One region of the Desulforamulus aquiferis genome, then DNA from elsewhere that is predicted to be linked to it. Evidence: riboswitches for the same ligand, from Rfam matches in the RefSeq annotation. Region 1 holds a riboswitch; the other holds the start of a gene.

What was found. A riboswitch is a leader RNA that binds a small molecule or an ion and turns the genes downstream of it on or off. The one in region 1 is predicted to bind cyclic di-GMP.
Region 2: it holds a riboswitch for cyclic di-GMP, as region 1 does, so the genes downstream of both, P6N53_RS06555 (hypothetical protein) here and P6N53_RS15795 (methyl-accepting chemotaxis protein) in region 1, are expected to answer to the same signal.

Annotation. Positions count from the first base shown of each region.
Region 1 is NZ_JARPTC010000023.1:78,860-83,322, reverse strand. Features, by position in the region: gene nifS (cysteine desulfurase NifS) at 1-349, shown strand, start outside; gene nifU (Fe-S cluster assembly scaffold protein NifU) at 389-760, shown strand; gene mnmA (tRNA 2-thiouridine(34) synthase MnmA) at 771-1,868, shown strand; cyclic di-GMP riboswitch class I at 2,085-2,169, shown strand; gene P6N53_RS15795 (methyl-accepting chemotaxis protein) at 2,456-4,393, shown strand.
Region 2 is NZ_JARPTC010000008.1:94,921-99,383, reverse strand. Features, by position in the region: gene P6N53_RS06565 (WecB/TagA/CpsF family glycosyltransferase) at 1-199, opposite strand, end outside; gene P6N53_RS06560 (hypothetical protein) at 324-896, shown strand; gene P6N53_RS06555 (hypothetical protein) at 905-1,168, opposite strand; cyclic di-GMP riboswitch class I at 1,213-1,294, opposite strand; gene P6N53_RS06550 (hypothetical protein) at 1,384-1,977, opposite strand; gene P6N53_RS06545 (tyrosine-protein phosphatase) at 1,992-2,816, opposite strand; gene P6N53_RS06540 (S-layer homology domain-containing protein) at 2,907-4,463, opposite strand, start outside.

The DNA of each region.
Region 1 (4,463 bases):
TTTTTGCTTTAGGTTCATCGAAGGTGAATCCATGCTGCTGATGTTAGATATGAAAGGGATTGCCATCTCCAGCGGTTCTGCCTGCACCTCCGGGTCTCTAGAACCCTCCCACGTTCTTACAGCCATTGGACTATCTAAAGAGGTTGCACACGGCTCCCTAAGATTGACCATGGGTAAATACAATACTGAGGAAGATATTGAGTATTTCCTAGAAGTTCTGCCACCTGTGATTGAACGGCTCAGGGCCATGTCTCCCTTGAGTGAAGGGTGCAACCCCTGTGCCTGCAGTACCTGTACAGTTCATGACGATCACCACCATGATCATGGTGATGAAGAAGAACAATACTAAAAAGAATAGTTCTGTAAAGGGTATGAGGAGGTAATTTTTATGTACACCGAAAAGGTAATGGACCATTTTTCCAACCCCCGCAATGTTGGAGAAATCGAGAATGCCGATGGTGCCGGACAAGTGGGAAATCCAAGCTGCGGCGACATCATGAAGATTACATTAAAGGTAGAAGATAATATTATTAAGGATATTAAGTTTAAGACCTTTGGATGTGGTGCTGCTGTTGCAACAAGCAGCATGGTTACTGAAATGGCCATGGGCAAGACCATTGAGGAAGCCCTGCAGATCACTAATAAAAGTGTGGCTGAGGCCTTAGAAGGACTGCCGCCGGCTAAAATGCACTGTTCCAACCTAGCGGCCGACGCTCTAAAGGCAGCCATTGAAGACTACTTGAAAAAACAAAACGCGTAGGTGAAGCCTTTTGGCAACCAAACAAAGAGTAATTGCAGCCATGAGCGGCGGAGTGGATAGCTCTGTTACAGCCGCCCTATTACAGCAGCAGGGCTATGAAGTTGTTGGAGTAACCATGCAGATATGGGACCCGGAACAGGCGGTGCTTGATGGGGATTATGTGGGCTGCTGCTCCCTTACCGCGGTGGACGATGCCCGGAGGGTGGCTGAAATATTGGGAATTCCCTATTATGTATTAAATTTTAGGGACATCTTTACAGAAAAAGTGATCCAGTATTTTGTTGATGAATATTTCAGAGGACGGACACCTAACCCCTGCATTGCCTGCAACAGATTTGTTAAATTTGCGGCTCTACTTCAGAAGGCCAGACAAATGGGCTTTGATTATATAGCTACGGGGCATTATGCCCGTCTGGGCTATAGTGAAGATTTTAACCGCTACACTGTACGAAGGGCACAGGATGAAAAGAAGGACCAGACCTATGTGCTGTATGGTTTTACCCAGGATCAAATAGCCCATACCCTAATGCCTCTGGCAGAGTATACCAAGGAGCAGGTCCGGGCAATGGCAACAGAGTTGGGACTGCCCACGGCTACTAAGCCCGAAAGCCAGGAGATATGCTTCGTACATGATGATAATTACCGTAACTTTTTGGATGAACGGGCCCCTGAGGGTATAAAGCCAGGTCCCTTTATGGATTTGAAGGGTAATGTTGTAGGGCAGCACAAGGGCATTCCCTTTTATACAGTGGGCCAGCGGAGAGGCTTGGGATTAGCCACCGGGGAAAGGACCTATGTCACAGAAATTGATACTGAAAATAATGCGGTAATAGTGGGGCCTGAGGAGGCTATCTGGGGAACCGAGCTGATAGCATCTGATAACAACTTTATTTTATTTGATAGTCTTAAGGAGACGAGGGAAGTTGAGGCCCAGGTTCGGTATAATAGCAAGCCGTCTCCGGCGGTAATTGAGCCTTTAGAGGGGGGCTTGGTGAAGGTTACCTTTAAATATCCCCAGAGGTCAATAACTCCCGGACAAGCCGTGGTTTATTATCAGGGGGAATACCTGGTTGGCGGCGGAACAATTGAAAAACTAAGTAGCAAATAGCTTGGAGGGTTGACTTAAGGGTCAACCCTCTGACTGTTAAAAGGTTACTGGGTTCGGAGCAGTGGAAACAGCGCCTCGCGAAGCTGAAGCTGAGAAAATGGTTTTGTTAATTTTATGTTAAAAAATTTACAACTTAATGTCATTGTTTAGAGGAATATGGTGAGATATGTTGAATTTAGGATAATATACCTAGAAGACAGAGCCAAAAATCCTAAATTTTGTTAAAGGCAAACCTATCGAAAGGTAGGGACGCAAAGCTATGGGTCTACACCTATTTTGGTATGACTGCCAGGCTGCCAAAAAATAATCTCTCCATAAAGAGTTTATTTTTAGCATAGCTTAAGTCCCTCATAAGAAAATAGAGGGATTTTTTGTTTTTTTAAAACGAAGATATAATTATATATTTTTTTCATCTTAATGGATAAAAATGGAAAATTTTATATATTAAGCAAAATAATCAATAATATGACATGGGTCATAGTTAGGAGTGATTATTTAAAAAAGCAGTGAGTGATTTTAAGTGGTGTGTTCTAAGATTTTCAATTGCAGATGCGAAATTAAGTAAGAGGTGAAAGGGGAAGGTTGCGTTGTTTAAGAAGGGCATCCGCATAAGGGATTTTTCATTGAAAAAAAATCCTTTTAGGAGTATCTCATTTAATGGCAATTTTAGTATCCGTCTTAAATTTTTAGCTGTATTATTTTTAGCAGTTGTGGCCTTGATAATCACAAATCTATATGCCTTAACTAATTATAAAACAGGCCAGAGTGAACAACTCCACCATTCGCTTGAACAGACCGTAATCGCAAACAGTAATCTTTTGGAAGAGAATCTAAAGAAACATATTCACATCCTGGATATACTGTCAAAGGTAAATGAAGTACAAGGAGAAGATTTAGACGAAGCCCTTGATTATTTAAAGTCAGAGCTTAAACACCAAATGGAAGTAAAGGATGTCATGTTTGAATCCTTTGGCCTAATTGAATTAGACGGGTCGGCAATTAATACTGATGACGCCCCGGTGGATTTAAGGGATCGGGATTATTTCATCGCGGTAACAAGTGGGGATAGATTTGCCTACTCAGCACCACTAATATCTAAGGTTAACAATAAAATGTCGGTTGTTTTGGCTGTTCCTGTAAAAAATGATGGAGTTATAATCAGAGTTTTATATAGCCGCTTGAACTTAGATAGATTATCTGAACAGGTTTTGCAAATGAAATATGGGGAAAAGGGCAGGGCTTATCTGGTTGATGCCAGTGGTATAACCATTGTTCATCCCAATGAGGAATTACTGCTCAAAAACCTAACCAAGGTTGAAGGGCCTGTCACTGAAGAGGTTGCCAAGTCAACAACCCAAATGGTGGAAACTAAAAACGGGCAGATAGAATATGCTTTTGAGGGTGAACAATCCATTGCCAGCTTCCGGACTATTACTACCGCTGGTTGGATTCTTGCAATTGTGGCCAATCGGGATGAGGTGTTTGTAAATGTTGACACCACCAGTCAAAAGCTACTGCTCATTACTATCATTGTCTCGGTGATTTTGCTTGGCATAGGCTGGTATTTAGGTACTAAAATAATTGAGCCTATCAACAGATTATTAGCTGCAACTGGCCGGGTGTCTAAGGGTCAGTTAAATGAAGAGATAAGGGTAACCAGCAGGGATGAGATAGGGAAACTGGCCCAATCCTTTGAAGAAATGAGAATAAATCTAAAGGAGCTAATCGGAGGTATATCCACCGCCAGTAATTATGTCAACGAGACTGTTTTCAGCTTATCTTCCCAGGCCGAGCAAACCTCTGCTGCAGCTTCAGCCAACGCCTCCACAGTTGGCGAGGTGTCAAGCACGGTAGAAAATATCGTAGGTAATATTAGGGAAGTGTCCACACAATTAGATGAGGCCAGTTTCCAGGCTGACCAGGGTAAGGATAAGATCAATAGTGTGGTTACTACCATCTCGGAAATAGCTAACTCTTCCCAGGAGGTAGGGAAGACCATTGATTCCCTTAATACGGCAATTAAGGATGTTGGGAAATTTGTAGAAACCATCAATGGTATTGCCGGACAGACGAATCTTTTGGCCCTAAACGCTGCTATTGAGGCAGCCAGGGCGGGTGATGCAGGGAGAGGCTTTGCTGTAGTTGCCGACGAAGTTCGCAAGCTGGCAGAAACCTCCTCTAATTCGGCAGTTGAGATAACCAAAATTATTGCCAATATTCAACAGCAGTCAACCCAATCTGCTGAGGCTATGCATATAGGACAACAAAAGGTAGCCCATGGCCATCAGGTGGTTAAAGAGGTAAGTGAGTCCTTTTCAAATGTAATCGGTTTGGTGCAAAGCCTTAGTGTTCAGGCCAGGGAGGTGGCAACAGCAGCCACCCAGGTAGCTGCGGCTGTGCAAAATGTAGCTGCCACAACCGAAGAACAAACTGCCACCATGCAAGAGGTATCCGCTGCAGCTTTTGAATTAAGTAAAACTGCTTCAGAACTTCAAGGGATGATAAGTAAATTTGATATTAAATAAAAAAAATTATTAGTTACTAGGGCTGTCTCATTGATGAGGCAGCTCAATTTTTTATTTTAGAAGAAGCATG
Region 2 (4,463 bases), on a different contig from region 1:
CTGTACCATCGGGGGTTACCAGTTCCGATTTGTTAACCAATTCTAGGAGGTTACCCTCCTCCTGGGCGCGGTATAGATATTCAGGATTTAGGGTAACTACCTGGTTAACCTCTCCGGAAGAGACCATTTCAGAAATCCGCTTCACCGTAGCCTGCATATTTAAATTATCTATCTGGGCCCCTAGTAGGGAAATGCGCACCTTCTATCACCCTCAAAAATTTTTTAGTAATTTTTTCCATTTAGTATGTCATATCCATGGCTAACACCATATATTAATTTTAGCTTAAGCTGAATTGTTCACAGAAAGAGGAGGCTCTCAACATATGGAAGGGTATTTAGCAAACCCTGAGTCAATAGCTGCCATTATTCCTGACTATCAAGATAATGGTGATGTATCAATTATTATTTACCGGGATGGAAGTAAAGAAACTGTCTTGCAAAAAGTTCGCAGTGTCGTTAATAAGCTGGCCAAACACCACTGTGCCGATCTTAAGCTGCTCAAAAAGAAAGCTGCGGATATACTAGGGAAAAAGATTTTTTGCCCTATAATCCTAGGCTCCGAATTAGTTCTGATACCAGTTAAAGTTCGAAAGCCCCGAATTGAGGGGGATAATACTTTAGCCTACATTAATCTATATTCTGTAAAAAACACCTCTGTATCAAAGAATCCGCCCTTTAAGACCCTGGTCCAGTTAGAAAGAGGTCTTTCCGTGGAAAGTTACTGGTCTATCAGCACCCTGACTAGCAAAATAAATCACGCAGGTTTGGCCAGTAAAACCCTTTTAAATCAATTGCCTTGGACACAAAAAAACAGAGCAACATCCGTAGAATTAACAGACGTTGCCAAAAGACTAATGGAGCTATGTTGTGAGCTTGTTAAATCGCGGAATGCATGATAAATGCCTTAGCCTTTAAACAGTTGCTTACACTTCTGTGCAATTAGAATCTGTTTTTCCAAAGCTTCAATTGCTATGTCAAGCTGTTCCATACTCATCTCAGAAACCTTTGCAGTTCCTAAAGCAGACTTAATGAAATACTCAGACTCAGATGGCTGGTATCCTTCTTTGACTAATTTTAACTTAAGTACTTCAATTCTTTCCAACTTATTATTTAGTAAACTTTCTTGTTCTGATGGAAAACCGGTCAGAGCTTTATGATAAAAACTCAATGCTGATTTCCTCCCCCGGCACCGATATTAGCATTATATGGGTATTCGGTAACCCGGCAGCCATAGATAAACCTTAGGCCCGTGGTTTTGCGTCCCAACCTTTCGGCAGGTTTGCCTTTATCGGAACCTGAAATTTTAGCATTACTCACTTCGACAAAAACTGTGTTTTTCCTTTAGCATTTCGTAATTCATTTAAATTTTATAAAAAATATTTCTTAAAGCTTACTAAGCAATTGTGAACGCTGCTGCTTCTTAGTTTGTCGGTATGTTTCCCTGGCCTTATCCGCTATATCGGTGGAATAACCATAGCTCGTTAATTCATTTTCCGCCCGGGCAATTGCTGCATACACCCTGGCATCACATTCGGCCTCCATACCTTCTACTAAACCTATATATTTTTGGGCCAGAGCTTTTTTAGACATAGTAATCTGCCCAGACTCAATTTTTTCATATTCCTTCTTAGCTGCGGCAATATAACTGTTTATCTTACCATTATATTCCCCTTGTAGCGACTGCATCTTTTGCACTAGCCTTGCCTCAAGTTCTCCCTGTGATGGGACACTCGCAGCAGTTTCACCAGCATCGAAGTCTTGGCCCCCGGGCGAGTTTTTCTTCTCCTGCTGGGCCATTTGTTCTTTTAGTTCAACAACCTCGGGCAAGTTCCCAAACCTTTCATTTGAAAGGAGTTCTTTTTTCTGTTCTGCCTTATCCTTTGCGTCCATCATAGATTCAGTATTTAAAAAACTGTATTTAAAATAATATAATCCCGAGAGCAAGAGCACCCCGATTATAGCTACAATTATAAGCACCTTTTTTATTGTCCTCACCACCTCTTATTTATACTTTTCCACAGGGCAGACCAAAAACCTTTTCTTTTTTTAATGCTGCTTCTACCCTTAGGAAAAGGCAGCACTTCATGATTTTCTATCGTCTCCCCCCTAATAACCTTTAGGGGGTTTTCCTCAAAAAGCAGTTTAGCATTATCCTCGCTCGACAGTTGTGCTGTGACTAGCCTAGCCTCTTTTAGCTTTAATGGCCGTTTAATGGGATGATGGGCATCGGAAGCCACAAAATGCACCCAGCCATGTTTTAATATTTCCTTTGTAAAATTCTGAACACCGGAACCAAAATCTCCGGTTATACTGCCTGATGTTATCTGAACCAAGCAACCCTTTTCAAGCATTTTAAATAGTAATTGGGGATTTTCTATAATTTCCTTATTGCGCTCAGGATGAGCAATTATCGGCCTTATGCCCTTTAACATACATTCAAAGACCACTTGTCCTGTGTTTGGCGGAACTGAACTTAGGGGTAACTCCACCAGCAAATATTTACCCTGGTCACATAATGAAAGAAGTTGTCTATCAGCTACCTTAGCGGCTATATTGGGTTCCAGCCTTATTTCCAGACCCGGATATATATCTAAAGCTATTCCCTCCATGTTTAACCTATGCTTAAAAGCTTCCATCACCGGAACTACATCTTTTCTCTCATTATAAAAAACCCCGGAGATACAGTGGGGAGTGGCAATTACTGCTGTTACACCTTCTTTTACGGCGGTTCTGGCCATTTCTAAGCTTAATTCCATAGATTCCGGACCATCATCGAGGCAAGGTAAGATATGGCAGTGAATGTCAATCATTTTCATTCCTCTGACTTCAATATTTAAGTAAACCAGTATATAAAGTAGACCCTGCACTAAACAGGGTCTACTTTATATATTAAATTGAGCTAGCTGCTAGTTAAGTGGGATAAATATCTTGCTGGTCTCGATTGTTAACTCCATCAAGGAAATAATGGTTTTAAATTTCTCTTGATCATCTGTTAGCTCAGAAACCAAGTAGGACTTCACCAAACGCAGATCATTACCTGTTAAGGTGGCAAACTCTTTCTCTGCAATGATTTGCCTGATTAATTTTTTGAATTCACTGTCGGTATCCCTTGGAGTAGAGTACTGTGTTTTAAGGGTTTCAAAGGCAGTTTCGGCAGCATCCTTTATTGCGTCATGTTTTCCGTTCCTTAATTCCTTTAAAGCTGCTTCAAATAAATCAGCTTCATAATTTGACTCTCTAACTAGATACTTACCTACTAAAATATTATCATATAGGTCGGTAATATAGTCGTATACAGCCTGCTGGTTTATTCCCTGAGAAATTAATCTATCCAGCTCTGTTCTAAAAGCTTGCTTTAGCTCATTGATTTTACTGCTAATCAGCGCCCGGCTTTCCACCACGTTGTCCTTACCAATATCAGCCAAGACCCGAATAGCAGCAATAGATATTCTCATTTGGCTTTCAGTAATGTTTGAATTGATCACATTCTCAAAGGCCTTTGCCAGGCCGGTATCCTTAAGGGCCTGAAGGATCTCTTCATCGGTACGCAGCTTTAAGGTGTCCTTGTATTCCCTTAATTTTTCCCAGTCTTCTTGACTAATGTTTGCTAAAGCTTCTTCTATCGCATCTAAGATAGCAAACAGATTGTTGGCGGGGATTGCTACAGGTGCTGTTGTTATTGTAACCTTGTCAGATTTTTTAGAGGAAAACTTATTCTTATTGATGGTCACAACCTGATAGGAATACTTATAGCCAGCTGCCAGACCTGTATCAGTAAGCAATAGATTAGGTGTTGTACCAACAAGCTTTGAGCCATCTCTGTAGAGCTTATAGGTATAAGCACCTGTCACGGAAGTCCAGGACAAATCTACACTACTCTTATTAACATTAGCTGCACTTAGCTTAGGTGCTGCGACCTTTTTGGAAACAGCCACAGGGCTTAGAGTTGTCTTAAAGGTAATATTATTACCATTAATGGTAGCCTCGCGGTAATCCCACACCTGCTCACCATTGTTATAGTGGTAGGCTGCTGCATCGGCTGCCAGAAGGTTTGCAGGCAAGGGCAGTGTTATCGAAACCTCTTTACCTTCCATACCGGCTAAGGTAATGTCAAGTCCTAAGAAAGGAACATCATCTGTGGGTTTGATGTTGTCTGCCACTTCAGTAACTGTAAGGCTCACAGACTCACCGTTTGCTGCAAAATCCAGCACCAGGGGGATAGTTTGTCCCGAAGGTAAAGTAACATTGGCGTTAACCTTAACTGTTCCGGTTAAGGTACCCAGGGAAACGGGAACACCCGGAGTTACTTCCTTATCAATAACGATAGGTCCGGGCGGTGTCACTGGGCCACCGCCACCACCACCGCCACCACCACCGCCGCCACCACCGCCGCCACCGCTAGTAGCGGAAACGGTAAACTTGGCCTTGAAGTTAGGAATGCTGTGTTTCCCTGCAGCCCCAAC